DNA from 2 places in the Lactiplantibacillus argentoratensis genome. Region 1 is predicted to be linked to the other one. Evidence: a T-box and tRNA genes for the amino acid it is inferred to sense, from the RefSeq annotation. Region 1 holds a T-box; the other holds one or more tRNA genes.

Region 1 (16,551 bases):
ACTCGGACAGCGACAGTGATTCCGATAGTGATTCGGATAGCGACAGCGACTCCGATTCTGACAGCGATTCGGACTCCGACAGCGATTCTGACTCCGACAGCGATTCGGACTCCGACAGTGATTCGGATAGCGACAGCGACTCTGATTCGGACAGTGACTCCGATAGTGACTCCGACAGCGATTCGGATTCTGACAGCGATTCGGATAGCGACAGCGATTCGGACTCGGACAGCGACAGCGACTCTGATTCGGACAGCGATTCAGATTCAGACAGTGACTCAGACTCCGACAGCGATTCGGACTCAGACAGCGACTCCGATTCCGACTCAGACAGCGACAGTGATTCAGATTCCGATAGTGACTCAGACTCCGACAGTGACTCCGATTCGGATAGTGATTCGGACTCGGACAGCGACTCGGATAGCGACAGCGACTCAGACTCTGACAGTGATTCGGATTCCGACAGCGACAGTGACTCCGATTCGGACAGTGATTCCGACTCAGACAGTGACTCGGATTCTGACAGTGATTCGGATAGCGACAGTGACTCCGATTCCGATAGTGATTCAGACTCTGACAGCGACAGTGATTCCGACTCCGATAGTGATTCGGATAGCGACAGCGACTCAGATTCCGACAGCGATTCAGATTCTGACAGTGACTCGGATAGCGACAGCGACTCTGATTCGGACAGTGACTCAGACTCCGACAGTGATTCAGATAGCGACAGTGACTCAGACTCGGATAGTGCTTCCGACTCGGACAGTGACTCCGATTCGGATAGTGATTCTGACAGCGACAGCGATTCCGATGCAATTACAGATTCAGATTCAAATGATGGAACCAATTCTGGCAATGGTAGTAATTCTGGCTCAGATGGAAGTTCCAGTTCAAATACTGGATCAGGCTCGGGCAATACGACGGGCTCTACTGGAAATAACTCAGGTACTGGCACTGGTACGACAACTTCATCGACTGCTTCTAGCAACGTTGCTGCTTCGACAAGTACGACTAGCTTGAGTGCTGCAGCAACAAGTGGCGTCTCGGCCACAGCTGCAACGTTGGCGGTTACGACACCATCCAGTGACGGTGCTGCAACAACGTCAGCAACTGCTGCTACATCAGTGGTTTATGCCGCTGCTAGCGCTCAAGACGTTGATGCAACTTCTGATCAGACTGATTCAGATTCGAAGAGTAGTAATGATTCTGATAAGGATAAGAAGTCAGCTGATACTGATAGTGCTGATGATAAGGTCGGCTCAAGTAATACTGACGAGAATGGTAAGACTGCATCTGATACAAGTAATAATACCGGAACGATTTTCGGTGGCTTGTTGACCGCGGCTGCAGCTGCTGGACTCGGCTGGTGGTTCTTCTTGTTCGGTCGTCGTCGTAAAGATGATGATGAAGATGATGAGAATCAAAAATAGTTAAAATTTAAAGCTGATTTGTTAGTACTGCTAACGATATACGTTGTAAAATAAGACTATTAACCAAAACGGGCGTGAAGCCCGTTTTGGCGTACATAAAAGAAAATTGAAAGAGGTAAGACTAAGATGCAAAAATCTACTGTCACCAAGCTTAAGCAAGCACTGATTGCAACTGGAAATTTGAAAGATTACGGTACAAGTACCGTAACCTTGGCACTTTCGGTATCGGATCATCGACATCGGGCCCAAGTGCGATTCTATCGTTGCGATTCTTTCAAGCAAGCTTGGATAGCAGTTGCACAACAATTAGCCAAAACCCCTCAAGCGAGTTGGGTTCGATTAGAAGCAGTTCAATCAACACAGAAGTTACCAAGAGAAACTTTTGAAGCGCGATTGGCAGCTACTTTTCGGATGAACTATTGGCGATACGGTATTAGTTTTGATGCAGATTTCAAGACAGCCTTATTGGAGATGGAAAGTAATGGACAAGCATTTTTCCGTCCTAGCAAAGCGCATCGAATTGGTAAGAATCGTTCGGGTTCTTGGGTCGACTATGATCGAGTAGCGCCGTATCTTAACAAGCGTGAAGGAGCGCTACCAGTCGATATTCGAAAGACAGAAAATGTTTGGGTCTTTACAACCGCTGGTGTATTTACTGACGGGCAGAAAATCTGGAATCTATCTGAGCAGGAGGATTGTGGTAAGGGCATTCGGGTAGTGACTGACGAGCAGAGCGAATTGCAATCGGCTATTGAGCATGGTGAAACCTTCCTGATTAATCAGTTGAAGGATAACGGCAAATTTGTCTACGGTTATTTTCCGGCTCGTCAAAGAGTTCTTAGCAATTACAATGTTGTCCGGCATTTTTCGTCCTTATATGCTTTGTTGGAAGCCATTCCATTCACAAAGCGCACTGAAGATTTTGCAAAAGTTAAGTTAGCGATTCAGTGGGGCTTAAAAAATGCCACGATTGAAAAAGAGGACGCAATCTTCGTCGACGATAACGGCGAATTAAAGTTGGGTGGGCAGGCCTTATTGATGCTTACATTGTGTAAATATCAAGACGTCACCAAGGATGATACTTTCATGCCAGTTTTAATGAAAGTCTTTAAAGGCGTCCATTTCTTCCAAGAACCGTCTGGCAAGTTAATTCATGTTCTCAACCCAGATTTAACGGTCAAAGCAGCTTTTCGAATTATCTATTATGAGGGAGAAGTCGCATTTGCGCTTTCCCGGCTATACGAGTTAACGCATGATAAGAATGTGATGAACCTGGTGAAGCAAATCTTGGATTACATGGTGGCTAATGACTACGGTAAATATCATGATCACTGGATTTCTTATGCAATCAATGAAGCATTACTGGTATTCCCAGACAATCGCGATTATATGAAACTGGGTTTGAAAAATGTATTCAATCATCTAAAATTCATTGAAGAGCGTGATACCACGTATCCAACATTGCTTGAATTAGTTGATGCGGCCGTTAAAATGACCGACATGATTAAACGTTCAGGTAATGAAGACTTGATGGCACCTTATGACTTGGCTCGCTTACGGCAAGTGTTGCGGTACCGTGCGTTGTATGAGATTACTACTGGGTGTTTTCTACCTGAAATTGCAATGTATCTCTATAATCCGCAGAAGTTTATTGGTGGGTTCTATGCACGTCATGACAACTTCCGGACACGGATTGACGATTGTGAGCATTTCTTATCCGGTTTAGTGAACTATTATAACTACACATATCGACAAGCGTAATGCTGAGTAACAGAAAGGGTGACTGTATGTTTTACTTCATTAATGAATATATTTTAGGCAAGAATTCGAGTGTTGAGCACGCGGCAATCAACCGGGTGAAATTATTTAACCACTATAAAGCACCAGCCCAGATTGTGACTAAGATGTATGACCGCTTACTACATCAGACCATGGGAACTTTTCAGTTGGCCAACCAGCAAGTGCTGAATATGTTTGATTACTTTCAACAAACCACGGATGTGCCAACTAAAGTTCTGCATACTGATGACATGCATCTGCCAGTTGAATATGCGGTAGAAGTGGGTGCCAACTTTAGCAAAATTTTTAATGGTGATGAACACGTTAGCAACGTCGGCTTTATTCCTGGAACGATTGGGCGCGTCTTTTACCAAGAATTCTTCGACAATCAAGGTAACTTAACTTCAACCGACTTGTGGGATTGGCGCGGTTTCAAGTCCAGTACCCAATATTTTGGTCAGAACGGGAAACTGGTTTTGGAACGGTTTTATAATCTACAAGGCGAGACCGTAATTGAGCAGTACTATGTACCTGATACCAATGGTAATCCGCTAGCGTCACGTTTGATTTTAAAGAATTACCGCGATCAAGCGGAGCGCTTCTTCCAGGACGCGAACCATTTATTCCATTTCTTCTTGGCCGAACTCAGTCATTGGGACAAGCAAACGACGACCTTCATTAGTGATCGCCCAGGTACCAGTGTGAAGCCGTTATTGGAACTGCAGGATGATTCTCACAAGTATGTGACGGTTCCAATTTATCAGGCGAAGGATATTAATGACCCAATTCATTCCCCGTTGGACGGGTTCTTAACACCGGCTTTCGATAACCTGCAACATTTTGATGGCTTTATTACAGCTACGGAAAGTCAGGCCCAGCATCTGCGGACGCGGTTCCCTAAAGCTAAGGTGACAGTGTTACCAACTGTGACGACGAGTCCGTTGGCGCAGAGTAAACTACGGCCAATCACGGCCCGCCCTAAGCAATTGCTATACGTTGGGCGGCTGGCGCCGGATCGGCAACTAGACCAGTTAATTCGGACCATTGCGTTAGTTAAGCAACAGGTCAAAGAAATTCAGTGTGATTTTTACGGCTACGGCGATCCAGAGTATCTTAAGACGCTGAATAAGCTGATTGAAGAATTAAAACTCACGAATAATGTGCATTTATTAGATTATCATCCTGATTTAGAAACACGTTATGATGATTATCAGCTGTTGCTCAATACCGATATTGTTGATGGTGGTCCAATGAGTATGCCGGAAGCCATGAGTCACGGGATTCCAGTGATTAGTTATCGCTTTAATTATGGCCCTAAAGATTGGATTGATGACGGTCATGATGGTTTCATCGTTGATCCTGGCAATCAATTGGCGCTGCGTGACCGGGTCATCGAATTAATGACGGATACGAAGAAGTTGACGGCATTCAGTGAAGCCGCCTTTAAGAAGCTTCATACGTCACAAACTGACTTAAAAGTTTGGCACCGTTGGCAACAATTACTGGGTATTAAGTAGGAGGGCGCATATGTATTATTTCTTAAACGATAACATGCAATTTTCAAAATCAGGAATCGAACAGGCGGAAATCAACCGACTGACTTTATTCAAGAAGCACCATGTGGCCGCTAAAATCGTGACCCGCGTATTTGCAATGAATTTGCACGATGTACTTGAAGGGGCCAATATTGCTGATGCTGATTTTGTTAATCTTTTTGACTTCTTTTGCGGTAGTCAGTTGGTCAAGCGTCAACGGTTTGATTTAGCAGACTTTGAAGTGCCAGCCGATGCCATCAAGACGCGGAAAGATAACCAGATTCAAGTCATGCAACGTGGTAAGTTAATCATGATTATTTACCTTCGGGCCGGTACGGAAGCTGTTAGCAATGTGCAATATTTTGACGTGAATGGTCGTACGCTCAAGATGAGTTGGTGGGATACGCGGGGCTTTAAGTGTCTTGAACAATTATTTGACTGGGACGGTAAGATTGCCCAAGAAGCGTACTTTGGCCCGGATGGATTGATTCACGTGGAGAAGTTACACTTGTTAAATCACGCTGGTCAGGAGCGAATCACGTGGCGCGTCTTGAACTACAACGAGCAGAGCCATACTTTTAATGGGATGAATGAACTGACCCGTTACTTCTATGATGAACTTAACCAGTTGAATGATGAACAAAATGTCTTCATTTGTGATCGGACCGTCGAATGTGCCTGGGGCTTATTCAATATGACCACACCAGCTAAGAAAGTCTTGCATCTACATAATAACCATGTGAGTGATGCTAAGGATATTATGCATTCTACCTTGAACAATAATTATGCTAATGCGCTGAATAATTGGGCGGCTTGGGACGCGGTCATTTCTGCTACACCGGAACAATCTAAGGACGTGGAAGCTCGCTTTGGTAAGGACATTCCAGCGTTTACCATTCCGGTTGGCTATGTTGATGATGCTACGTTAAAAGCGGCGCCGGTGAAGTTCGACCAACGACAAAAAGACCTGGTCGTGCAAGTTGCGCGGCTGGCACCCGAAAAGCAACAGAATCACTCAATTGAAGCCTTTGTTGAAGTTCACAAGCAGTTTCCTGATGCCAAGTTGGAATTATGGGGTTATGCGAACGGGGATATTGAAAAGCAACTACATGCACAAGTTGCTGCAGCGCACTTGGAAGATGTGGTATTGTTCAAGGGGTATACCACGGATGTCAATGCCGTTTACAATCGGGCTCAATTAGGACTTTTGCCAAGTCGAGCTGAAGGATTCTCATTGATGTTGCTAGAAGCTCAAGCCCACGGGTTACCAATGGTTGCCAATGACGTGAAGTATGGCCCGAGTGATATTATTCAGGATCATAAGAGTGGGGTTCTAACGACGGACGGCGATGTGCAACAATTGACCAAAACGATTTTGGAATTGTTGAAGAATCAAGCGCAGCTGGCACAATACAGTGCTCAGGCTTATGAAAATGCCAAGCGTTATTCAGAAGAAGCCGTTTTCAAACAGTGGCAAGCATTGTTAGATTACTTTAAGCCTGCTAAGGTCACGGCTTAAGTAGATTTGACGGTAAGGGAGGACGCAAAATGTTAATGATTATGACCATTTATGGGACCGTTAAGATGGTTACCCGAATGATCGTGTACTGTGGCATCGGTGGCCTTGTCCTAATTGTTCGGCACCATAATCGTAAGAAACGGCATAAAGAGATGGATGAGGGCACTAAGCGGATCATGCGCAATACACCTAAGGATGAAAACGGCAAGTATCCGTGGGAGAAGTAGTTTTTTTAAGCTAAATATCTAATTGAAAAGACCTGTCAGACGATTAGCTTCGTCTGACAGGTCTTTTAGGCTCATTTATGGTTAAATTAACGTTTCTGAATGGCCAACAAGTATGGTGGCACATGGACTTGATTAATAAATTGATATTGCAGGACTTGAAATTGATGCTGGTCCAAACTCGTTGCGTAATCCAATACGGCTTGTGCTTCTGTCGCGCCACCGGGATGACCAGCATAGACTAGCAGGATGATGAGGCCGTTGGTGACGAGGCGTTCTTGGATGGCTTTTACGGCCGTTAACGTTGTCGTTGGTTTCGTAATGATTTGCTTATCGCCACCTGGTAGATAGCCCAGGTTGAAGACGGCACACTTGATAGGTTGATCAGCGGCAATCTTATCTGCGATGTGTTCATGGCCCGTTTGCCACAGCGTGACTTGATGGTTGAGCGCTGCTTGATTTAAGGCAGTTGTCGTCGCTTCAATGGCCGCTGATTGAATGTCGAATCCGTCAACGTGACCAGTCGTGCCGACCAGCTTGGCGAGGTAGACGGTATCATGGCCGTTGCCGACCGTCGCGTCAATCACGTGATCACCGGGATTGACGACTTGGTTCATCAGCGTGTGGCTATAAGCTAATGCCGAACTGAGTTGAATGAGTGTTACCCCCTTGTTGAATTCATGAATTAAGGCCGCAATCGAAGCGGTCCGTGCCGATAACGCGTACTAAAACGCGCACTTATATATAGTAAAACACTTCCAAGTAAAAGGCCACCGATTGTATCGCTAGGATAGTGGACGCCCACGATGACCCGGCTAATCATCATTAGCAAGATAGCCGTTACGCCGAGGGCAGTGAGCCAGCCAGTCAGGGCATTGCGGTGCCAATAGTCAAAAGCCAACACGAGCAGGCTACCGATAAGGACGGTCGTTGTTGTCGAGTGCCCGCTGGGGTAACTATACCCCCCAATTTGGACAAGCCGCCAAGCAGTTGGCCGCGGCCGCATGATGACCTGTTTGATGAGATAATTACCGTAGCCGGCAATCAGCCAGGTGTTGATCCAAAAGAAGACTGCGCCGCGTGGGTTATGACCCAGCCAGAGTGCCAGACCAATAATCAACGTGATTATGGTGATGGTGTGGGGATTGCCAAGCTGCGTGTACGTGACCATCGTGTGTTGAAACCACTGGGGACTATGATGCCAAAAATTAGCAACCGTGGTGTCAAAGTGTGTTAACCAAGGCGCCCGTTGCCATACCGCGGCCGTCCAGCCTAACCATCCTAAAAAGATAAGTAGAGTCAAACTGTCCGAACGTTGCCAGGATCGTTGCTTCAATACTGATTCCTCCGATAAATAAATTATTGCCATTATTATAGCATTTTTTATCAGGTGTCCGATTAATGCCTGATGATAAAATTTATCGCCAGCGGGGCTTGGGCCCTTGAAAAAAACGTGCTGGTTTGCTACTATGAAAACAATAACTTTACGACTCTGAGAAGGAATAGTAGTGGCTGGTGTTTTTCAGAAACTCCGTGGTAGTTGCAAACGGGGATTCACCAATCATGAACTCACCTTCGAGTCTTCCGGCTGAACAAGATTGTAGGTACGGACGTGGTTTCGCGTTAAGATTCCCAAGAGGCCACGGTAACGTGGAATCATAGGTGGTACCGCGGAACCCGTTTTCGTCCTATAAGCTTAATTGGCTTATAGGATTTTTTGTTTTTTAACCGCTTTTACTGAGTTGAAGCATGAAAATGACCATCTTGAATAGTCAGTTGGAAAGTCGCAATGCTAGCTTTTACATACAAGGCAGCAAGAAAGGGGCACTACTATGGCATACAACCATAAAGTCATTGAACGCAAATGGCAACATTATTGGAAGGAAAACAAAACCTTCAAAACATTAGACACAACGGATAAGAAGAAGTATTACGCCTTAGACATGTTCCCATACCCATCTGGTCAAGGATTACACGTTGGGCATCCTGAAGGGTATACGGCCACGGATATTATGTCACGGTTCAAGCGGATGCAAGGGTACAATGTCTTACATCCAATGGGTTGGGACGCATTCGGCTTACCTGCTGAACAATATGCGCTCAAGACGGGGCATAACCCGAAGGACTTTACGGCCAAGAACATCAAGAACTTCAAACGTCAGATTCGGTCATTAGGTTTCTCATATGACTGGGACCGTGAAGTGAATACGACTGATCCAAGTTACTACAAGTGGACGCAGTGGATCTTTGAACAGCTCTATAAGAAGGGCTTGGCTTACGAATCTGAAACGTTGGTCAACTGGGCTCCTGATATGATGGGTGGAACGGTTGTTTCTAACGAAGAAGTGGTTGATGGTAAGACGGAACGCGGTGGCTATGATGTTTACCGGGTGCCAATGAAGCAATGGAGCCTCAAAATCACGGCCTATGCGGACCGGTTGATTGATGACCTGGACGATATTGATTGGCCAGAAAACATCAAAGAGCAACAACGTAACTGGATTGGCCGCTCAGTTGGCGCATCCATTCGTTTCAAGGTTGCTGGTCAGCCTGACGATACCGAGATTGAAGTGTTCTCAACGCGGCCAGACACGCTGTTTGGCGCAAGTTACATGGTCTTGGCACCTGAACACGACTTAGTTGAACAATTGACGACACCCGAACAAGCGGACGCTATCAAAGCATACAAAGCTAAAATCGCCAGCAAGTCAGACCTTGAACGGACTGATTTGAATAAGGACAAGACCGGGGTCTTCACTGGTAGCTACGGCATCAACCCGGTTAATGGTGAAAAACTGCCAATCTGGATTGCCGATTACGTTCTGGCTTCATATGGAACTGGGGCCATCATGGCAGTGCCTGCTCATGATGATCGGGACTTTGAATTTGCACAAAAATTTGATTTGCCAATCAAACCTGTCATTGCGGGTGATAATGATTATGACCAACAAGCTTACACTGGCGACGGGGAACACATCAACTCAGGTTTTGTTGACGGTTTAGCTAAGCAACCAGCTATTGATAAGATGATTGACTGGTTAGGTGAACACCATGCCGGTGAAAAGAAGGTCAACTATCGGTTACGTGATTGGATCTTCTCACGGCAACGGTACTGGGGCGAACCGATTCCAGTTATTCACTGGGAAGACGGCGAAACGACGCTGGTTCCTGAAGATGAACTACCATTGCGGTTACCAGCAACTAAGAACCTGGAACCATCAGGAACTGGTGAAAGCCCGTTAGCGAATATCGACGACTGGGTAAATGTCGTCGATGAAAACGGTCGTAAGGGGAAGCGTGAAACCAACACGATGCCACAATGGGCCGGGAGTTCATGGTACTTCTTGCGTTACGTTGATCCGCACAACCGTGAAGCTTTGGCCGATTATGACAAGTTGAAGTACTGGTCACCCGTTGACTTATACGTGGGCGGTGCAGAACACGCGGTCTTACATCTGCTTTACGCACGTTTCTGGCACAAGTTCTTATATGACTTAGGCGTTGTGCCAACCAAGGAACCATTCCAGAAGTTAGTTAACCAAGGGATGATTTTGGGTGATAATCACGAAAAGATGTCTAAGTCGCGGGGGAACGTGGTTAACCCCGATGATATTGTTGACCAATATGGTGCCGATACGTTGCGGCTATACGAAATGTTCATGGGACCATTGGAAGCTTCGATTCCGTGGAGTACCGATGGGTTACATGGTGCCAATAAGTGGATCGAACGGGTTTGGCGCTTAATGATCGATGAAAACAATCGTGTTCGCGACCGAATCACGACTATCAATGATGGTAAGTTGACGAAAATCTACAACGAAACCGTTAAGAAAGTCACGGAAGACTATGAAGCTATGCGCTTTAACATTGCGATTTCACAAATGATGGTCTTCGTCAACGAAGCATACAAGGTCGACGATTTACCAATCATTTATATCGAAGGCTTTGTGAAGTTACTGTCACCGATCGCACCGCATTTGTCGGAAGAATTATGGTCATTATTAGGCCATGATGACACGATCACCTACGCCACTTGGCCAACGTATGACGAATCTAAGTTAGTAGAAGACACGGTCCAAATCGTGCTTCAAGTTAATGGTAAGGTTCGCTCACACGCCGAAGTCGCTAAGGATATGGGCAAGGATGAACTTGAAAAACTAGCCCTGGCGGATGAAAAAATCCAGGAATTTACGGCCGGCAAGACGGTTCGTAAAGTGATTGCCATTCCTGGCAAACTGGTTAACGTGGTTGCCAACTAAGTACCACGACCAGTCTCAATTCAAATGAATATCGCTTAAATTAATCGTGATGGTGACTGACAAGTGTTGGTTGCTATCACGATTTTTTTAACTACTCACAGAACAAGTTAATACGGTTACGATTGATTTGGTTAAGTGAATAAAGATTCTGGGGACGTTCTGGTTGGGTTGGGGAGACAAATCACGCGTGTTTTTGGTAGGCAGGGCCTGCGCAACCGCCTATGCTTAACTTAAAACGAGCAGTAGTGTTGTTTAATCATCGGAAATGGTTATCATGGCGGCATTCCGCTGTAATCGAATCTAAGACCGTATCATGACCATTGGTAACGCATACGGGTTGTTCTTTTTTCTGTATCAGTCATCGAGCATCAGACGGCGGTATGGGCCGCCGATAGCTGGTGCGGTTGTCAAGGCCTTATCATTAAAGTTCGGTTAAACTCACGCATAAGGCCGGAATTGAATTGCAACTTGTTTGTTTTTCATCTAAAATGATTAGGATTGAATTAAGAAAGTGGGTTACGAACATGTCTGAGGAATCAAAAGCTAATCAGCCCCAGAATGCACACGTGAATTCTGAAGCCGAAGCGCACCAGAAGATGGTGCGTGGGTCGGCTTGGATGACGGCTGGGAGTCTCTTTTCACGGGTACTCGGGGCGATATATATTATTCCGTGGGTTATCTGGATGGGCGCTGACTATACGCAAGGTAACGCGCTTTATGCCAAGGGATATAATATTTATAGTTTTTTCCTACTGATTGCGATCGGGGGAATTCCGTCCGCAATTTCTAAACAACTTTCCGAATATAATGCGATGAATGAATACGCCGTTGGACAGCGTTTATTCAAGCGGGGCTTGTTGTTGACGTCAGCCTTTGGGATTATTGGTGCCATTATTTTATGGTTTGGTGCTGGGGCGATTTCAACTGCTTTTGGGGGCTATGATGCCAATCTGATTCCCGTTTTGCATGCGTTAGCCATTGCCTTGGTGATTCTGCCATCGATGTCTCTGACCCGGGGATTCTTCCAAGGGTATCAACAAATGGCACCGTCCGCGATTTCACAGTTCGTGGAACAAGTCTTTCGGGTCATCTATATGTTGGGTGCGACGTATTTCATCATGCGCGTCGCTCACGGCGATTGGGTGAATGCCGTGACCCAATCGACATTCGCAGCATTCGTCGGGGCGGCTGCCAGCTTCTTATTACTCGGTTGGTATTATTTCCGCAAACGGCCCGAGCTAAATGCCTTAGCTGCTCAGAGTGAGAACAAACTAGTTATCCCAGTCTGGCAATTGTTCCGCGATATTATTATTCAGGCGATTCCATTTATTGTGATCGATACCGCAACGACAGTCTTCAACCTGTTGGATCAAGCAACGTTCCAACCGATGATGCGGCTGGTTTACCATTTGGGTACTAAGCAGATCGATACGTTGTATGCTTACTTTGCATTTAATGCGAACAAATTGGTGATGATCATTGTGTCATTGGCGTCTGCGATTGCCGTGACGGTCGTGCCGATTTTATCTGAATCATTGGCCAGTCATAATATGCGTAATATTCGTAAACAATTGGAAGATTCGATTATTTTGTTCCTATTTATCATGATTCCCGGAGCGCTGGGGATGGCCGCAGTGGCACAACCACTTAACACGCTCTTTTATAGTTATGATCAAATTGGAACGTTGATTCTGCAGATCTCAGCATTTACCGCGATTGCTTTAGGCTTTTTTACGGTGATTTCGGCGCTGATGCAAGGCCTGTCACGCAACCGCGATATTATTCGCTATTACTTGATCGGTTTACTGGTCAAAATCGTGATTCAGTTACCGTGTATCTATTTCCTATCAACGGCGGGGCCCCTGGTTGCGACCGCGATTGGGATGATGGTTGCAAGTCTGATGGCAATGTACGATCTGGAAGTCAACTTTGGTATTCGGTACGTGAAGTTATTACCAAAAATCAATCGAATTTTAGTTTATTCGATTTTAACGTACGTCACGGCACGATTAGTTGTTTATGGGCTGAACTTTGTGTTGAATGAGCACAGCAAGGCCCAATCGTTCTTGATCGTTGCCCTAGCAGTTATCGCTGGTGGTGCGGTTTACGTCTACTTAGCACTCCGTTCACGGATGGCTGATTTGATGATTGGAACGAAAGCGGCTGGGTTACGACGGAAATTACGGATTAAATAGGTGAATTATGCGAGTAGATAAATTTTTACATGCGATGCGAATTGGCACGCGGACTCAAGTACGTCGTCTGATTAAGGATGGTCATATCACCGCCAATGGTGAGCCAGTAATCTCTGGCAAACAACAGATCAATCCTGGCAGTGACACCGTCTTTTTAGATGACGTGCAGGTCCGCTACCAACAATACTTCTATTATGTGATGAACAAACCAATCGGGGTCATCACGGCGACAACGGATTCCGCTGCGAAAACGGTGATGGATCTGTTCAATACCACGGATTTTCGTGACGATTTATTTCCCGTGGGTCGTCTTGATAAAGACACTGAGGGTATTTTAGTCATTACGAACGATGGGGCCCTCTCACACGACCTATTGTCGCCGAACCACCACGTGACGAAGGTCTACGAGGCTGAAGTCACGGGGGAAATCACCGCAGCGCAATTGGCTAATTTTAATGATGGGATCACGTTAAAGGATGGGACTGAATTGCAACCGGCTCAGGCTGAGATTGTTCAATTCCATGAAATCGAGAACTTTACCACGATTCGAATCATGATTCATGAAGGCAAGTATCACCAAGTTAAGCGGATGGTCGGAACGTTAGGTGAACAGGTCGTCGGGTTACGGCGAATCAAGTTTGGTTCGTTAACGCTACCCGTTGGCTTATTAGCGGGGAACTATCGTGCGCTGACTGATGACGAACTAACAGCGTTGAAGGCGGATGCGAACCAACCCGTCGGCGAATAGTGCGGGTTACGAATTCGGCCACTCTGTTTTAAAACCAAATTATTAAGCCCCAACAAACCATGAATTCTAGCATGGTTTGTTGAGGCTTTTCTTTAGGCTTGTGTCATCATTTTGTTTATGTTAGTGATGGTCAAGCTAGTTAGGACCGTTCAATTTGGCTAAAGCGGTGCATGTAAGTCGGAATGCGGGTACTGATTTGATGTGGCAAGACGACGTATCGCGTTGCAGCGAGGTCATCGGCAATGGCACTGTGCAAGTAGACCGCGCTCAGGACGGCATCGGTAAAATCATGAAATTGACTTACGAAGCCACCAATCATACCAGCTAACGTGTCACCCATGCCGCCGGTCGCCATGGCCGGAGTGCCACCGGGGTTGAACCAGACCCGTTCGTCAGTGTAAACGGTCGTGCGATGCGCTTTGACCACGGCCGTAACACCTAACCGTTGTTGCGCGTCATGGTTGGCGGTTGGGGTTTGATCTTTGATCGCGATGCCGCTGAGTCGTTGCCATTCCATTTGGTGTGGCGTGACCACGATGTCCGTGTCAGGAAGGGGCCGGGCCTGCTGCGCAAGCAGGGTCAGCGCCGAACCATCGATGACCAGGCGTTGTGGGGCGTGCGCCGCGGCGAGAACGGCGGTCAGTAACTGATCAGCGCCGGTATCTGTTCCAAGACCTGGACCGATGACGATAACGTCCATTCCTGCCAGCAGGTTTAATAAGGTGTCCGTTTGGTGATAGTCAATGACCATGGCTTCGGGTAGCCGAGCATGTAGACTCGTGAAGTTAGACGGGTCGGTAGCGACCGTTACCAGACCGGCACCACTATATGTTGCGGCCGTTGCGGCCATGATGATAGCACCACCAAAGTTTTGATTACCCCCAATCAGCATGATTCGGCCGTAATTGCCTTTATGAGAATCAGCCGGTCGTTTGATAATCGTTCGGCTAACAATTTCGGTTGTAATAGGTTGCATAAAATGACCAGCTTTCTAAGTTAATTTACTTTGAGTATACCATTTTCCAAAAGCGGTTACTTACGATTATTAAGTTGACGACAGCTATGATAAAATTAAGGTAACAATATGTGGGAGGAATTTAACATGTCAGTTGATTGGAAAAATGAAGCAACTAAGCATCAAGATGATTATTTAGCAGATTTAACCACCATGCTCCGCGTCCCGAGCTTTCGTGACGATAGCCAGGCGACGGATGACGCACCCTTAGGCCCTGGTCCTAAGCAAGCATTAACCACGTTTTTAGCGATTGCGGAACGCGACGGCTTTAAGACTAAGAACATTGATAACTTGGTCGGCTATGCCGAAATTGGTGAGGGCGATGAGACCTTAGCAATTTTAGCCCACGTGGACGAGATGCCTGCTGGTAACGGCTGGGATACGGACCCCTTCGAACCAACCATCAAGGACGGCAAGATGTATGCCCGCGGTGTTTCTGATGACAAGGGACCTGGAATGGCCGCTTACTATGGCTTAAAGATCGTCAAAGAACTTGGCTTGAAGCTCAATAAGAAGATTCGCTTTATCGTTGGGACCGATGAGGAAAGTAATTGGACTGGCATGAAACGCTACTTTGAAGTTGAACCAGCGCCAACCTTAGGCTTCTCTCCAGATGCCATGTTCCCACTGATCAACGGTGAAAAGGGGAATGTGAGTCTACAATTACACTTCGGTCATGAAGACAATGGCGACTTTAATCTAGTTTCCTTCGATTCTGGCTTGCGTGAAAATATGGTGCCGCGTGATGCTGAAGCCGTGGTCGCGACGGATGACAACGAGCAGTTTGCCGCCGACTTCACTGCGTTCTTGGATCAGCAACCGGTAACCGGTGAATTAACGGTCGTTCCTGAAGGCGTTAAGCTGGAAGTCGTTGGGAAGGCCGCTCACGGGATGGAACCACGTAACGGCATCAACGCCGGAACCTACCTCGCAACGTTCTTGACCAACTATGCGTTTGCGGATGATGCCGCGGCCTTCTTGAACTTCGTGGCTAACAAGCTACACGATGATTCACGGGCGAACCAGTTAGGCTTAGCATACAAAGATGACGTTATGGGTGATTTGACGATGAATGTCGGGTTACTCAGCTTCGACCATCAAAAGGGTGGCGCGTTAACGTTGAACTTCCGTTATCCGAAGGGCATCGAACCTGCTGATTTAACGGCGAAAGTCCAAGCACAGTTACCAGCTGGTGCCACGGTCACGCAGGGTGATTTCATGGTGCCACATTATGTTGACCCTGAAGACCCGATCGTCAAGGATTTGATGGACGTTTACCGGCGTCAAACTGGTGACACGGCCTCCCAACCACAAATTGTTGGTGGTGGGACTTATGGCCGTATGATGGCTCGTGGGGTGGCCTTTGGGGCACTCTTCCCAGATACCGAAGATACAATGCATCAAGCCAATGAATTCCAACCAATTGACGAATTAATGGCTGCAATGGCGATTTACGCTGAGTCAATTGCCGTGTTAGCAACCGACAAATAGTGATCCTTTAATGGAGGGTGATGGTTATGACGATGGTTAAACGCATTTTAGTCGGCATCGATACGAGTCCTCAGTCCCAATTAGCTTTAACGAAAGCAATTAAGATCGCGGTCGAGCAAAACGCCGCTTTGGATATTGTGACGGTCATTAATACTGAGAAATTTATTGGTGTGACTCAAGGGCCGATGGGTTTTGGCGCAACGACACCGCAAGCATTGAACGAGTTGACGGCCGGTCTTAAAGCGAATCTCGCTAAGGCCCGTCAACAAGCGATGGCCGCCGGTGTTAGCGACGTGCGGGTTCACCTGCATTCAGGTAATTCGAAGTTGCTATTAGCGACGACCTTACCAGAACGC
Region 2 (16,551 bases), 580 kb from region 1:
CAAGGCCTTCTCGTCTTAGTAATGCTGCTTTATCACCAATAATCTCATATAAATTATATGGTAATTCATAATTATCGTTCTTATTACGAAGCGGCGTTGGACCATCATTTGGCTTCACGATGAGAACCGGGTCCAACAACTCAGAGATGGCCCCCAGTTCGTGACGGTTAGAGGCTACTGTCATGAGACCGCTACGGATATTTTGTGGCAAATAATCCATCGTGATTGTGATTTCACTGTCATTTTCGATGCTATTGACAAAACCCTGGGCACACACCAGCTGAATGTTCGACTTCAACTGACCGACGTTCCCAAATGTGACTGAGCCAAGTAAGGCCTGCACCACGTCCTCCGTTAACCGAATCTGTTTATTGATTCGATTAGCTTCCAATGACAATAATGTCTTCAGTAATTCTAAACGTTCCTTGGCTGAGCGATGATTGAACGCTGGTAGCTGAATCGTAATCGGAATTCGCCGAACAAAGGTCTGCAGTAGGGTACTTTCTGGGTCCTCGGTCGTTGCGCAAACTAAGCGGACATTGGCATGGTGACTCTTCGCCGTCTCACCGAGTCGTGAATAAGTCCCGTGATCCATGAAATAAAAAATCATTTCCTGACCTTCTGGTGGTAGACGGTGCACTTCATCTAAGAACAACATGCCCCCATCCGCTTCTTGGATCAAACCGTCCTTATCTTCATTAGCACCTGTAAAAGACCCCTTAACATAACCAAACAAATGCGACATCAATAATTCCGGATTATGCGCATAATCGGCACAATTGAACGTAATCAGGCCTTGCGGGTTCGTTAAGACTTGTTGGGTTTCCGCAAAACGATACATGGCGTTTGCAAAGTAAGTTTTACCAGAACCAGTCGGGCCAATGATTAATGTATTTAATCCCCGCGGTGGATAAAGAATGGCCGCTTTCGCCTGTTCCACTTGATTAGCAAGGCTCTCATGCGAGCCAATCATGCTGGCAAATATATCATTTACAACCGGTTTAGGCACAGACGTCGCGACGGGCGCTGTCGGTATTCGCTCTGTCGTCGCTCCATTCGCTACGCCACTAGTTGTTGTGGCCGTTGTGGCTGTTGCATTCACCGGAACATAGTGCACAGGCCGCCCTGTCAGCTTGTGCAACTGGCCTTCTCGCACCAGTGCATTTAATTCCTTGCTGACGTTTGAACGCGCTATCATTAAAGCGGTCGCTACCATTTCCGTCGTCAGTCCGTGTCGATCGCTATGTTGACGGACGTATTCACAAATCTTGGATTTTCTGGTCAACTTCGCCACTCCTTTTCACCACTATCAAATAGCTGATCCGTTTTGATACACTATAACACACTATATTCTACCATAGTTCCCGAATCAGTTACTTTTTAAGACTTGTCAGTACAACTATTTCTGTTTCATGGTATTGAAATTCCATTTATGACGCACCTTAACGTACCCAGATAATGCTTTTGATGCATCAAAAAAGCTTAGACACTACAACGCGCTAAACCCGCCCGTTGATGCCTAAGCTTCTTAAGCTAACTAGTAATAATCCAACTCGTCGACAAAGGATCTTCGGCAGCATTGGTCATTATTTCAAATACTTATCTTTTTTACCCTTACCCTTGAATATTCGCCCAAGGACTTGGAAAAATGTCAGTGATTTTACAATTCGATCAGGCTCAATATATTGCCGAACGGCTCGTAACACCTTCTTAGGGTCCTTAGCTGAGAAAGTAATCATACCGTTCCGTTTCGTTTGAAAAGAGAACCGCGGAATCCAACGGCCACCAAACATTACGGATACGACCACATATTTCACTTCAGTCCAAGGGATTTGAATAAAGTTACGAACATTGCGATCATCATAAAATTCAAAGCCGTTATCACCGACCATGATTTTACCGTAATCGGTCAACCCCATATGTGAATTGCCGTTCGTAACTAAATCAACCTTAGTATTGATTGATTGCACCATATTAATCCCTCCTCGTATCCATCCTCATACCGATTATACGGCGAGTTTGTCAGTTATGCAAAGTACGCTTGTAAATAAAAAGGATGAGCTCCCACGAGTCCATCCTTTAAATATGACATAAGCAAGTATTACATCCAACCAATAACGTGCAACAGAACCCCCAATACGAAGAGGCCAAGAATAATAATGATTGGTGAAACTTTCTTCTTTAATAACCACATGCAGAGGAAGGTTAACAGCAACGCCATCAAACCAGGAATCAATTGATCCAAGTTATCTTGTAAGGTGGTTACCTTGTATTTGTCAAGTGAACGACCAGCAGCTTGCTGTGTTAAGGCTTCCTTAACACCAGAAGCACCCTTTGGTAGTTTATCCCAATCAATGTACGACCCAGCTTGTTGCTTAATGGTCGAAACTTTAACTGGACTGAAGTCCACCTTAACCCACCGTTCAATTAACGCCGCTAAGATAAACATCCCTAGCATGGAAGCACCACGGGTAATATCTTGCAAAATACCACCAGATAAGTCATCAGTAATCTTAGAACCGGCTTTGTAACCGAATTCTTGGGTATACCACATGAAGCCCATCCGAATTGCATTCCAAACAACGAAGTATAAGATTGGTCCAACAATGCTACCAGAAATAGCCAATGATGCAGCTAAGGCACCAACGATAGGCTTAACCGTGTACCAGAACACTGGGTCCCCAACACCGGCTAAAGGTCCCATCATACCAACTTTAACCCCTTGAATCGTAACGTCATCAATAGGTGCCCCATTGGCACGTTCTTCTTCAAGCGCTAAGGTAACACCAATAACTGGTGAAGCCACGTATGGATGAGTGTTGAAGAATTCTAGATGCCGCTTCAAAGCAGCAGCACGGTCTTCTTTAGTTGTATATAATTTCTTGATTGCTGGAATTAAAGAATAAGCCCAACCACCGTTTTGCATACGTTCGTAGTTCCATGAACCTTGGAGGAACGTTGAACGCCACCAAACATGCAGACGATCACTTTTACTTAATGTAACTTTTTTAGTAATATTTGTAGTTTCAGACATCTCAGTTTGCCTCCTTCTCTAATACTTGTCGATAATGTCGCCAACCGGATCACCCGTGTTGGAGCCACCACCATTGCCAGAGTTACCTTGCTTTGAAAGTGCCAAGTACATTAAGGCTAAGGAAATACCAATTGCACCTAAACCAATCAAAGTAATTTCACTGATTGCAGCTAAAACAAAACCTAAAGCGAAGAATGGCCAAACTTCACGAGAAGCCATCATGTTGATAACCATTGCATAACCAACGGCAACAACCATACCACCACCGATTGATAAACCATCAGTTAACCAGCTAGGCATAGCGTTTAACATTGCCTTCACTGGCGTAGCACCAACGGCCAAAATCAAAGCGGCTGGAATCGCAATACGAAGTCCTTGCATGCAGATCGCAACCCATTGCCAGAAGTCAATTTTGCTAAAACTACCTTCTTCAGCGGCACGGTCCATGATGTGGACAATCCCAGTTGCTAACGTACGAGCGATGATCGTTAAGAGTAAACCAGCAACGGCCAAAGGAACGGCAATCGCAATAGCTGAAGTAACTCCGGCACGGCCTTGACCACCTAAAACTAAAATAATTGCAGATGCAATTGATGCTAACGCAGCATCAGGTGCAACGGCGGCACCAATGTTGGCCCAACCTAAGGCAATCATTTGTAAACTCCCACCTAAGATAATACATGGGACTAATTGTCCGGTTACTAATCCGATTAGGGTACATGCAACAACTGGTTGATGGAAGTGGAATTCATCCAAAATACCTTCCATACCAGCTAAAAATGATACAAGTACGACTAAAATCACTTGAATTACGTTCAAATTCATGATTTAATCCTCCATCTTTTCTGATATTCTTGGAACTACTTTTGTTCCTTCAACATATTTTCAGCTTTGTTCAAAATGCTATCCATATTTTCTTTACCATCACTTGGAACCTTCCGAACATCAAATTCGATGCCGTCTTTTTCAAGTTTGCGGTAAGTGTCGATGTCATCTTGGTCAAATGCCAAAACCTTGTTTGGTTGAACTTTACCAGCCGAATGAGCCATCGAACCAATGTTCAATGTCTTAATTGGCACACCACCCTCGATTGCACGTAATGCATCTTGTGGTGTTTCGAATAAGACCAATGCTTTTTGACCACCAAAGTGCTTGTCGTCTTTAGCAATCTTAATCATTTGAGCAATTGGAATAACGTGCGCTTTAACACCAGATGGTGCTGCTTGCTTGATCATGTTAGTCCGCAGTTCGTCTTTAGCAACGTTATCAGACGCAACAATGATCCGAGTTGGGTTAACCGTCTTACTCCAAGCAGTGGCAACTTGTCCATGCAAGAGTCGCGAGTCAATCCGTGCTAACCCATATTCCAACTTCCCTGGCCGGCCAGCGTTATTGTTAGTCGTTGCAGCGGCAGCAGCCTTTTCTTCCTTAGGTGCTAATGCTTCAGGACGAACCTTTACCCCATCCTTAGCAGTTTCAATGATATGCGTGGCAATTTCGTGTGCCGAATCCATTGAAAGTCGTGAAGCATACGCTTCAATTAACATTGGCAAGTTCAAACCGGCAACGATTGCCCATTTGTCCTTGTGTGCTTCAAACAAGCCGTTAACTTGATTGAATGGTGTACCGCCCCAAAGGTCGACTAAGAATAAGACTTGCTCTTGATCGTCGAATGAAGCAATGGCTTTTTCTAACTTAGCCTTGATGTCGTCAGGGCCTTCGCTAGGCATCAACGTAACGGCTTGAACGTTTTCTTGTTCGCCGAAAATCATTGATCCAGATTGATAGATGCCTTTAGCGAATTCGCCGTGACTAGCAATGATAATGCTTACCATCTTTGTACCTCCTATTTTTTCGTTACAGTCATATAAAACGAATAAATAATATCTAAATTGCCTGTAACTATTTATGTTTTTGATACTGTAAGCGCAATCTTTTTCGCACTCACTTATATATATGCAAATTCCGTGCCAAAATACACTAAAGCTAAAAGCCCTTATTTCAGGCTAGAAGTTGATACACTAGTGTGATACAGTATTAAAAACGATTATTTTGTGTGTCAAATAGCGTATTTTTAATATAAAATTATGAAACAGTAACTAATGTTAACTATGGTATCAATTTCTTAATAGCTCAGTGCCCGACGACCATTTAATTGCCACATCGTCTCAAACGCTTGGTTATCCATCTGTCCGGATTGACCACGCCAAGGATCATTGTACCTAATAGTTGCCGTTGTATATCCAGTGAGCGTCACTGTATGACTCGCAAAACCATCGAGTCCCTGAACCCAAGCGACTACCGGATGACGTTTAGCGAGCTGCACTTTAATTCGTTGCAGGCTCACCCCACTGAGATCTACAGCGGACGGCAGATAGTGGCGGATCGTTGGTAACAAGCCTTGGGGGTAGATGTAGAGACCAATACCATAGGCCGAAGCAGGATCGCCAACAAAGCCAGTGTTAGGATTCGAACTGCACGGCACGTGGCTGGCAAACTGTTCCTTATTAATATTAACGCCGGCATACTGCAGCATCATGGTAGTCGCTGTCATCTCACACCCCGTTGGCAACTCCGGTAGCTGGTCAATCAGTGGTACCCGCAGTTGAACCGACGCCGTACTGGCGGGTTTTAGCTGATTAGCAGCTATCCAGCCGCTCTGCTGACGACCATTATGCACGTAGTAAAAGCGCTGGTAATGCCCGTTGCGATAAATATTAGCTTGCTCAGTACGCGTCCACTGTGTATGCTGGTGATACTTTAAATGTAAATTAACACGCAATTGGGCACGCTGATGACGCACGACGGTTAAATGGTAACCGACACCGTTCTGACTATTCGTCTGATAGACCCGCGGCTGCACCACCTGAATCCCTGTAATCGGATAAGTCGTTACGGCCGCTTGTGCGGGGTAAACCACGCCGCTAACCAGCAAGCCGCCCACCAAGATACGCCACCACCATCTACTCATTCTAATCAATGCCTGGTCCTCGCCTTCTCTTAATATCGTAATCAGTAGATTAACCGTTTTCATTATAATGCTGGTAATCATGAGATTAAACAATAAGGTACGGCAAATTTGGTGAACATAGTTGAAGTAGTTGGCAAAAAAGCAAGCCTGAAATAACGTGACCAGTCCAATTTACCGCAACAAAAAAAGAATCGATCCTTCAAGGCTTAACCTATCGAAATCGATTCTTATATTCGTTAGTGCGGCCAAGAAGATTCGAACTTCCACCGGGTTAACCCCGACAAGATCCTTAATCTTGCGCGTCTGCCAATTCCGCCATGGCCGCATAACAACTCACAAAAAGTATCATAACAAAATTTTGCGAGTCTGACAAGCTTATTTTAAGATTTTTGTACTTTTACACCAGTTGCATCCATTGGCAATAGGAATAATTGGCCGGTGAGTGTTGTATCTTGGCTCAATTGTGCCTGCAACGTAGCGAGTTGACCGTAATCACCCAGAGTAATCACCGTCGGCCCAGCACCACTCAAATAAGTCCCCGTTAATCCCAGAGCGTGGGCATGGTCTCTAACCGTTTGTAGTGCCGGCACTAACTTAGCCCGATACTGTTCATGGAACTGGTCCTGTTCTAGCAGTGGTAACGCCACGTCCCAATTTTGAGTTGCTAGAGCAGCCACTAACGTATTTGCCACACTACTACCAGTAACGGCTTGGTGGTACGCCAATTCAGTTGGTAAGGCTTGGCGACTGGCGGTCGTCAATAGCGGTTCGTTAGGCACGTAGACACTTGCAAAAAGCATCGGTAACGGTAACTTCACCGCACGGACGCGTCCATCAGTGTTCGTCGCCACAACCAAGCCTCCTAATAGGGCTGGTGCAACGTTATCTGGATGACCCTCCAGTTGAGTGGCAACTTCCAGTAGCTCAGCAGAAGAGCGCGTTGCGCCGGTCAATTCGTTTGCCAGCACTAAGCCGGCTACAATGGCCGTCGAGCTACTACCCAATCCGCGCGCTAACGGGATTTTTGAAGCCATCTGTAAATGCTGTGGTTGTAAATCTGGTACCAAATGCAACGCCGTTTTAATAATTAAGTTGCGTTCATCCGTCGGCACATCCGCCCCAAAGGGATGGTCAATCTGCCAATGATCACTAGGTTGCAACACTTGTAGCGTTAATTGCATGTCTAGCGCCAGACCGATTGAATCAAAACCGGGACCAAGATTAGCGGAAGTCGCCGGAACCGAAATCGTTAACATGTCCTCACCTACGCATTCTTTAAAACTTTATAACTCGCTAATAGTTGCATATTCTCTTGTTCACCGATTTCACGAGTGATATCTGCTAACTGTTGATCATTCATGGCATGGGTAATGATCACAACACGAGCGTTGCCGTCACCTAATTGATTTTGAATGATTCGACTAAATGAAACTTCTGCGCGGGTCATAATCGCCGTCAATTTCATCATCATCCCCGGCACATCACGCATCTTCAAGGCAATAAAGTGAGGATACACAACATCTTCAGGCGTTGCTAAGACAGTCTCCTGGCGATAAGAGTTAAACGTGTTACCAGTCGTATTCAACGCAATATTTTTCGCAACCGTTGTAATATCACTCAGCACACTGTTGGCGGTCGGGAGTTCTCCAGCGCCGGGACCGTAAAACATCGTGTTCCCCACAGCCGTTCCCGTTACCATTACAGCATTATTCTCATTTTGTACCGTGGCAAGTGGATGTTGATCAGAAACGAGCACAGGTCCGACTGATACCGCAATGCGATCGTCAATTTCTTCCGCAATCCCGAGTAATTTAATCGTATACCCAAGCTGGTGAGCTTCCGCAATATCCTCTGGGCTGATTTTCGTAATTCCCTGAACTTGAACGTGGTCGAGGGAAAGACTCATCCCAAAGGCAAACTGCGTTAAAATAATCATCTTGAATGCCGCATCAAGGCCTTCGACATCATTAGTGGGATCACTTTCGGCAAACCCCAAGTCTTGTGCTGAGCTCAAGGCTTGATCATACGACCAATGCTTAGTCAGCATCTGCGTCATGATGTAATTAGTGGTCCCGTTGACGATTCCCATGACCCGTTGAATCCGGTCAGCGGCGAAACTATTATCAATCGTCCGTAAAATTGGAATCCCACCAGCAACACTAGCTTCATAGAATAAGTCGCGATGATTTTCACGAGCAATCTGAACCAACTCCCGGCCATATTGCGCAATCAAGTCCTTATTGGCCGTCACCACGTGTTTGCCAGCTTGCAAGGCTTGCGTAATATATTCCTTCGCCGGATGAATTGAACCCATCACTTCGACCATAATTTGAATGGACGGATCATCAAGCAGGGTCGCGATTTGGTCGGTCATCTGAACGTCCCCCAAATCAACTTGTTCGTGCTTTTTCAAGTTGTGGACAACTACGCAGGCTAGTTCCAACTTACGACCGGTAATTTCTGAAATCTTTTCCTGATGCGCTTGAAGCATTTTTACAACGCCGGTCCCGACTGTGCCTAGTCCGACCACACCAATTTTAATCGTTTCCATCTTAATCCCTCCATATCAATAGTTAAGCTAATTCTATCGGAAGCGTACCACTTTAGCAAACCTTTTCAGACTAATTTAATTGGCCCCTGACAACGACCACACGTATAGCGGCGAGTGTCCATGCGGCGCTTGCGGTAATACCGCTGGCCACACCGTTGGCATTCATAAATATACCGATACGGTCGGGCCGTCGCCTGCTTCGGCGCTGGTGCATAGCGCGAGCCACCCACTTGCGCGAGTAATCGTTTAAAGTCTGCATCACGATGCCGATATCCCCGCTTAGTCAAATGTAAATGATAATGGCACAATTCATGCTTGATGACGCCAATCAAGGTGGCCTCATCAAAATCAGTCAGCATCTTCGGATTGATATCAATATCATGCGAGGCCAACTGATAACGACCACCCGTCGTTCGTAACCGAGCATTAAAACAAGCGCGGTGCTGGAACGGACGGTGAAAATCACGCATGGAAATGGTCGCAACGAGCTGCTGTAACTCTAAATCAGTCATTATGCTTCAGCCGGTGTAATCATCGTCAAAGCAATGCGCTGCCGCTGTTCATCAACTTCTTCGACCCACACCGTTACGATGTCGCCAACTGCCACCGCCTGACGCGGATCTTTCAAGAACTTATCCGTTAGTTTGGAGACATGTACGAGGCCATCTTGCTTGACACCAATATCCACAAACGCCCCAAAGTCGACCACGTTGCGTACGGTTCCTTGCAACTGCATTCCTGGTTTTAGATCACTCATCTTTAAAACGTCTTGCCGGAGTAACGGTGCGGGCATCGTATCACGAACATCACGCCCGGGCTTTTGCAAACTACTAATAATATCCTTTAAGGTCAGTTCACCGACACTGGTGCTGGTCGCAAGTTGCGCTAAATCTAATTGATTCAACTGTTGGGCTTTAGTCGTCCCAACGTCCGTCGTCTTTAATCCAGCCGCTGCCAATAACGCTTTGGCTGCAGGATAACTTTCTGGATGAATATCCGTGTTATCAAAAACATTCTTGCCGTCAATGATTCGCAGGAAGCCGACCGCTTGTTCATAAGCTTTCGGTCCCAACCGCGGCACTTTTTTCAATTGTGGTCGGCTCGTGAACTCGCCATTTTCATCCCGATAAGTAATCACATTTTGGGCAATCGTGCTGGATAGCCCCGAAATATGCGTCAATAGCTCCGAACTAGCGGTATTCAAATTGACCCCAACTTGGTTAACCGCGGTCTCAATCACCGTATCCAGCTGCGTTGTCAATTCCTTCTGGGGCACATCGTGCTGGTATTGCCCCACTCCCACTGACTTCGGATCGATTTTGATCAATTCTGCCAGTGGGTCTTGTAGTCGCCGGCCGATACTGATCGCACTACGTTGTTCAACGTGTAGCTCAGGAAATTCAGCACGCGCCTTAGCACTAGCAGAGTACACGGAAGCCCCGGCTTCGTTCACGATGACATAATAAACCGGTCGGGTCATAGTCTTCAATACCTGTGCCACAAACTCCTCGGATTCGCGGGAAGCCGTCCCGTTACCAATCGCAATCATTTCAACATGATACTTCTCCAAAAAGGCTTTAAACTCACCCGCAGCAGCTTCCCGTTTGGCAGTTGGAGCTGGTTTGTGTGGATAAATCACGAGCTTATCTAAGAACTTACCATTCGCGTCCATCACGGCTAATTTACACCCCGTCCGGTAAGCAGGGTCGAACCCTAATACCACGCGACCTTTTAATGGTGCCTGCATTAATAAGTGGTACAAATTATCGCCAAAGACTTTGATGGCCTGTTCATTGGCAGCCGCACTCAATTCATTGCGAAGTTCACGTTCGATGGCTGGGCCAATAAAGCGTTTGTAGGCATCCTGATAAGCAGCTTCTACTAGTTCAATCGCTGGGCCGTGGTGCTGACCAATAAAGCGAAAATGACAATACCGGTCAATTCCAGCACGATCAACATCAATGCTGACTTTCAATACTTTTTCGGCTTCCCCACGGTTGATAGCCAGTACCCGGTACGGTACCATCTGCTTGATGGGACTATTAAAATCATAATACTGTTGGTAAACACCTTGTTCATCGGCTGCTTTACCCTTGGGTTTCACTTTTGCGACTAGTAAGCCCCGGTCACGCGTATAATTCCGGACCCAGTTTCGTAAACCAGCATTATCACCAAAGGCCTCAGCCAAGATTTCGTGAGCTCCAGCTAACGCGGTATTCGCGTCTGTGATGTCCTGCGCTTCGTTCACAAACTGCGCCGCGTGTTCCTGAATACCACTTGCCGGAAAACGTAATAACCAAGCTGCTAACGGCTCCAGTCCAGCATCTTTCGCAATCGTTGCCTTCGTACGTCGCTTCTGTTTGTACGGTAAGTACAAATCTTCGACATCTTGCAACTTGTCAGCTTTTTCAATGGCTTGCTTTAAAGCCGGCGTCAAGTGATCTTGTTCAGCAATCAACTTCATCACATCTGCCTTACGACTCTCGAGACTCGCAAGCCGATCATAGTTATCTTTAATTTCGCGAATTTCAACTTCATCTAAGTTACCGGTACGTTCCTTTCGATACCGTGCGATAAACGGAACGGTGTTGCCTTCGTCCATGAGTCCGAGAACCGCTTTGATCTGTTGCGGTTTAAACTTCGTCAGCGTTTGATTAACTAACGTTAAAATCTGATTATCCATTATTTCACCCAATCTTTTAATCTCATTACATTATATTATACGCGTTTTACCCAAGTTTCCGCGCCGAATGACCATCTGAAAATTGTCGTTGACTGTCACTACCAATCGAAGCCATTACCGATACTGTTCACACATTGGTTGTGAGCTGGAAAAAACCAGCCCATTAGGCTAAACGAGCACGGCGCGGCCGCACAGTTGGCTGCCCCGCAACCAACAATAAAACGCTCGGCAACGCATAAACGTTACCGAGCGTTTTATTAGTGTGCTAAATCCAATCACCCAGATTAGCGCTCCTACATGACTGTATTCATGATCCGTTGCACGTTATTTGAAACGCGGCCCATTTCAGTCTCTTGATCCGTTTCAGCCTGATTAAAAGCAGCCACATCAATCGTTTGATCGTCGATGTTCATGCTAGCCGTCATGGCCGCACACGCATTCGTGTAGGCTTCGTATGCTGCTAACAAATTACGGTGCCGCCCCATTAACCGTGCGGGTACCGCAACTTTTTTCAACTGTGCCAAATTTTGTTGATACTGTTCAGTACCATCGCTAAATTCCATCTGAATATCATTGAATTCAGCTGGAACCATTTTGGCAACTGCGTCATTATCAATGGCCTGACGTAGTTTTTCAAAAGATGGGTTTAATTCTTCCCCCATTTTTTCAGTACTTTCGATAACTTTAGACAGTACTGGCATATACGTTTGAATCGTTGCTTTTTTCATGTACAAACTCTTTTCTTTAAATTAGTTAGCCTTATTTTACCCCTAATGGATGGGTTATGCGCGCCGCATGTGTCGACGTTGGAAGAACTTAACAATTTCAACAATCACGACCATCGATAAGGAAGCTAAGGCCACGATTCCCCATTGGTAAGCATCCAAGTGACTCACGTGGAATAACCCATTCAGACCGGGAACGACGATTGTCATCGCCAGCATCACAAATGCAATTAGAATCGCCCAATTAAAGAACTTGTTTCGGAACAAGCCGACCGTAAACAACGATTCATGAATGGATTTAGAATTAAACGCGTGGAACAACTGAATCAAGCCAAGGGTCGCGAAAGCCATCGTTAACGCATCAGCATGAGCTAATGAGGCCGTTGCGTGAACCGGATACGTCAAAGCTAACCAGTACACGAGCAACGTAATGCCACCTTCCAGTAGCCCTTGATAAATAATACTGCTGAAGACCCCACCTGAGAAGAAATTAGAATTTCTCCCGCGCGGTTTATGCTGCATAATGTTCTTTTCAGTTGGTTCAACGCCTAAGGCAATTGCTGGCAAGGTATCGGTCACTAAATTGATCCATAAGATATGCACTGGTGCCAAGATTTGCCAGCCCAACATCGTCATCACGAACAAGGTTAAGACTTCCCCTAAGTTCGCTGACAAAAGGTACTGAATCGCCTTTTGAATATTGGCGAACACTTTTCGGCCTTCCTCGACAGCAACCACGATCGTGGCGAAGTTATCATCAGCCAAGACCATGTCACTAGCCCCCTTGGAAACTTCCGTCCCAGTGATTCCCATACCAATACCGATATCAGCGGCCTTCAAGGCGGGCGCATCGTTGACCCCATCACCAGTCATAGCAACAACTTTGCCTCGTTTTTGCCATGCGTTCACGATTCGAACTTTGTGTTCAGGTGCCACCCGGGCATACACCGAGTAATCGCCGACCTTTTTGCCGAATTCCGCATCACTCATTGCATCTAACTCGGCACCAGTAATCACAGCGTCATCTTCGCCAGCGTTAATGATACCAAGACGGACGGCAATCGCTTCGGCGGTATCACGGTGGTCACCCGTGATCATCAACGGCCGAATTCCAGCTGATTTAGCTTCTGCAACGGCTTGCTCAACTTCTGGCCGTTCCGGATCAATCATGCCGACCATCCCGGCAAAGACCAGGTCATTTTCTAACGTTTCCGTATTAACAGTCGTCGGAACCGTGGTGATCACTTTATAAGCAAATGCTAAGACCCGTAAGGCTTGCGTTGCCAATTCATGATTAACAGCTAGAATCTGGTCACGGCTTGTCTTGGTTAACGGCTGAGCGTCACCGTTACTTTCAATCTGAGTGACCCGTTTGAGTAATTCATCAGGAGCCCCCTTGACGGCTACTAAGAAGCGACCATCTTCTAAGGGGTGCACCGTCGACATCAATTTACGTTCCGAATCAAAGGGGACTTCTGTCACTCTGGGGCGGTCCGTCAACAACTGATCGACTGGATAACCCTGATCCAAATTATATTGAATCAACGCTGTTTCCGTTGGGTCACCTGCTAACCCATCCGGCATGATCTTTGTATCATTACTTAAAATCATCACTTGGGCTAAATGGCTATCAAGCGGCAATTCAGTAGCGCGCGCGTCCACCAGTTCCTGGTTGACGACCAACTTTTCAACGGTCATTTTGTTTTGCGTCAACGTTCCGGTCTTATCAGAGGCAATAATATCGGTACTTCCCAACGTTTCAACTGCGGGTAATTTTCGTACTAACGCATGCCGTTTGGCCATCCGCTGGGTTCCTAACGCTAACGTGATCGTAACGATTGCCGGCAACCCTTCTGGAATTGCGGCTACGGCTAACGAAATCGCCGTCAATAACATGTTGATCAAACTCTCTTGACCGCGCAGCATTCCGATACCAAATACCACTGCGGCAATAACTAAGATTAAAATCGTCAGCGACTTACCTAACTGTGTCAAGTTCGCTTGCAGTGGTGTGGTCGTCTCATCGGCCGCTTCAATCATGCCGGCAATCCGACCAACTTCGGTCTGCATCCCAGTCGCCACCACAATCCCAGTGGCCCGACCATACGTCACGTTACTATTCATGTACGCCATGTTTAACCGGTCTCCGATTGGTAACTCCCCATCGGCAATCATCTCCGCCTGCTTCTCAACTGGGACAGATTCACCCGTCAGCGCCGATTCTTCAACCTTCAATGACGCACTCTCAATTAATCGTAAATCCGCGGGAACGATATCCCCGGCTTCTAGCGACACAACATCCCCGGGAACCAACGCGTCACTCTTGACCGTTTGCAGCTGACCATCCCGTAAAACAGTCGCGTCCGGCGCTGACATTTCCTTCAACGCGTTGATGGCCTCTTCCGCTTTCGATTCCTGGAAGACACCGAAAATCGCATTTAATACCACCACCAATAAGATGATAACGGCATCGACGGCTTCCCCAGTAAAGGCGGCAATCAAGGCAGCCACTAACAGGACGATAATCATGAAATCCTTGAACTGCGCAATAAATTTTTGCAACAAGGAAGTCGTTTTTTGCTGATTCAACGCATTCGGCCCATATTGTTCTAACCGTTGCGTCGCAGCACTTTGCTGTAAGCCGTGTTCATCAGTGCCTAGTTCCTCATAAACGGCGGATAACGCTTGTTGATACTTTGGTTTTGTACTCATCGTAAGCTCCTTTTCTGGCATCCGAGCCCCACTCCCTAACTGATCTCCAGATAGAAAATGAGACTCATGTATGCACGCAAAATTGTGTGAACATACATAAGTCTCACTATTTAAGACAATACCGGATTGGCTTCTTGCTGACGATATTGCCGCAGAATATTTCTGCTAGTTACTCCCTTATGATTGTATCGTAAGAATACCAGATTCCATGGGAGCTGTCTAGCAAAATAATCGCTTTGACTACCTCTGCATTCGCCACAGCACTCGGATATTCTCACATTAAGCGTTTACATATTTTAAACCATTCTACCGCTTTTCCACCAATCCCACCAATATTACGGTAGTCACCATAAAATTATGTGACTATGCAAAAAAGCGACCTGAAGCTGAATAATCTTCAAGTCGCCTTTTTAATTAGGTTAGCCGTAATCCTAATCGATTATCAGCTAACTAGCTTATTTCCAAAAATCATCAAACACAGTGATGGCCGCGTGCCGTTTGTGGGCAGTCTTTAAGTACCACGCCTCAATCTTTTCGGCCGCAGCATCGCTGACCGTCCGGCCTTCCAAGTAATCGTCGATGTCGTCGTACCGAACACCTAACGCGACTTCATCAGGTAATGCTGGCCGATTTTCTTCCAAGTCAGCGGTCGGGACTTTGTCATACAAATGCTTGGGCGCATCTAAAGCGGCCAGCATTTGTTTACCTTGACGCTTGTTCAATCGCCATAGTGGCACAATATCCGCACCACCGTCACCGTACTTGGTATAAAAACCAGTAACAGCTTCGGCTGCATGGTCGGTTCCCACGACAGCACCGTGCATTTCACCGGCAATCCCATATTGCACGATCATGCGTTGGCGCGCTTTAATATTGCCCTTGTTGAAATCATGAATCGTCAATTGGTTAGCTTCCAATGCAGTCACCATGGCATCCGTAGCCGGTTGAATATCCACCCGATCCGTCACGTCGGCTTGCATAAAATCAATCGCTGCCATCGCATCCGCTTCATCCGCTTGATTGCCATATGGTAACCGGACTGCGATGAATTGATAGCGATCATCACCCGTTTCCTGCCGCATTTCGGTAATGGCCATCTCCGTCAATTTTCCAGCTAACGTGGAATCTTGACCGCCAGAGATGCCAAGCACATAGGTCTTCAAAAAGGTATTTTTAGTTAAATAAGCCTTCAAAAAATCAATACTTCGACGAATCTCAACTTCTGGATCAATCGTTGGTGCAACGTGTAACGCTTTAATAATCTCAGCTTGTAATGGCCGCATTAGTAAGCTTCCTCCTCATCTTTATGGTTAACGTGGTCTCTGACCGTGTTAATAATATTCATTTTATGATCATAAAGTTTTTGTGACAAGTCGACCGGGTAATCCTGAGGGTTTAAATCCCGTTTGTATTCGTCCCAAAGTGCATCTAGACTTTCAAATGAATACTCCTTGATTTCATCTAACGTTGGTAAAGTATAAACTTGTTGACCGCGGTCATAGATGGGAACCAATAGTGGTCGCGCATCAAAGTCACTGACCGTCTTATTAATATACGTATAGCTTGGATGGAACATGTAAATTGATTCTTCGTTGCGCGGATCTTCATCGTACAACGTCACATAGTCACCTTCCGACTTGCCATCCGCACGCTTCGTAATCCGCCAAACTTGTTTTTGACCAGGCGTTGAGACCTTTTCCGCGTTATTTGAAAGTTTGATCGTATCAACCATCTGATGATGATCATTCTCGATCGAAACCATCTTGTACACGGCCCCTAACGCGGGTTGGTCAAAGGCCGTGATTAGCTTCGTCCCAACACCCCAGACACTAATTTTAGCACCTTGCATCTTCAAGTTTTGGATCGTTTTTTCGT

The links. A T-box is a leader RNA that pairs with one kind of tRNA and senses whether it is charged. The one in region 1 lies ahead of leuS (leucine--tRNA ligase), so its partner is inferred to be a tRNA-Leu.
Region 2: it has a tRNA-Leu gene. The T-box ahead of leuS (leucine--tRNA ligase) is inferred to sense a tRNA for this amino acid. The anticodon was not compared.

The regions. Positions count from the first base shown of each region.
Region 1 is NZ_CP147647.1:1,077,934-1,094,484, forward strand. It holds gene V7R88_RS05010 (hypothetical protein) at 1,557-3,191, shown strand; gene V7R88_RS05015 (glycosyltransferase) at 3,218-4,726, shown strand; gene V7R88_RS05020 (glycosyltransferase family 4 protein) at 4,737-6,263, shown strand; gene V7R88_RS05025 (hypothetical protein) at 6,293-6,490, shown strand; gene V7R88_RS05030 (tRNA (mnm(5)s(2)U34)-methyltransferase) at 6,577-7,104, opposite strand; gene V7R88_RS05035 (phosphatase PAP2 family protein) at 7,173-7,856, opposite strand; T-box leader at 7,971-8,181, shown strand; gene leuS (leucine--tRNA ligase) at 8,320-10,746, shown strand; gene V7R88_RS05045 (putative polysaccharide biosynthesis protein) at 11,271-12,941, shown strand; gene V7R88_RS05050 (16S rRNA pseudouridine(516) synthase) at 12,949-13,689, shown strand; gene V7R88_RS05055 (NAD(P)H-hydrate dehydratase) at 13,829-14,665, opposite strand; gene pepV (dipeptidase PepV) at 14,792-16,195, shown strand; gene V7R88_RS05065 (universal stress protein) at 16,222-16,551, shown strand, end outside.
Region 2 is NZ_CP147647.1:494,359-510,909, reverse strand. It holds gene V7R88_RS02355 (sigma-54-dependent transcriptional regulator) at 1-1,285, opposite strand, end outside; gene V7R88_RS02350 (DUF956 family protein) at 1,587-1,973, opposite strand; gene V7R88_RS02345 (PTS system mannose/fructose/sorbose family transporter subunit IID) at 2,102-3,034, opposite strand; gene V7R88_RS02340 (PTS mannose/fructose/sorbose transporter subunit IIC) at 3,053-3,859, opposite strand; gene V7R88_RS02335 (mannose/fructose/sorbose PTS transporter subunit IIA) at 3,895-4,869, opposite strand; gene V7R88_RS02330 (C39 family peptidase) at 5,160-6,014, opposite strand; tRNA gene V7R88_RS02325 (tRNA-Leu) at 6,246-6,330, opposite strand; gene thrB (homoserine kinase) at 6,386-7,261, opposite strand; gene V7R88_RS02315 (homoserine dehydrogenase) at 7,270-8,556, opposite strand; gene V7R88_RS02310 (SprT family protein) at 8,622-9,068, opposite strand; gene V7R88_RS02305 (Tex family protein) at 9,068-11,239, opposite strand; gene V7R88_RS02300 (hypothetical protein) at 11,533-11,967, opposite strand; gene V7R88_RS02295 (cation-translocating P-type ATPase) at 12,022-14,676, opposite strand; gene nadE (ammonia-dependent NAD(+) synthetase) at 15,132-15,959, opposite strand; gene V7R88_RS02285 (nicotinate phosphoribosyltransferase) at 15,959-16,551, opposite strand, start outside.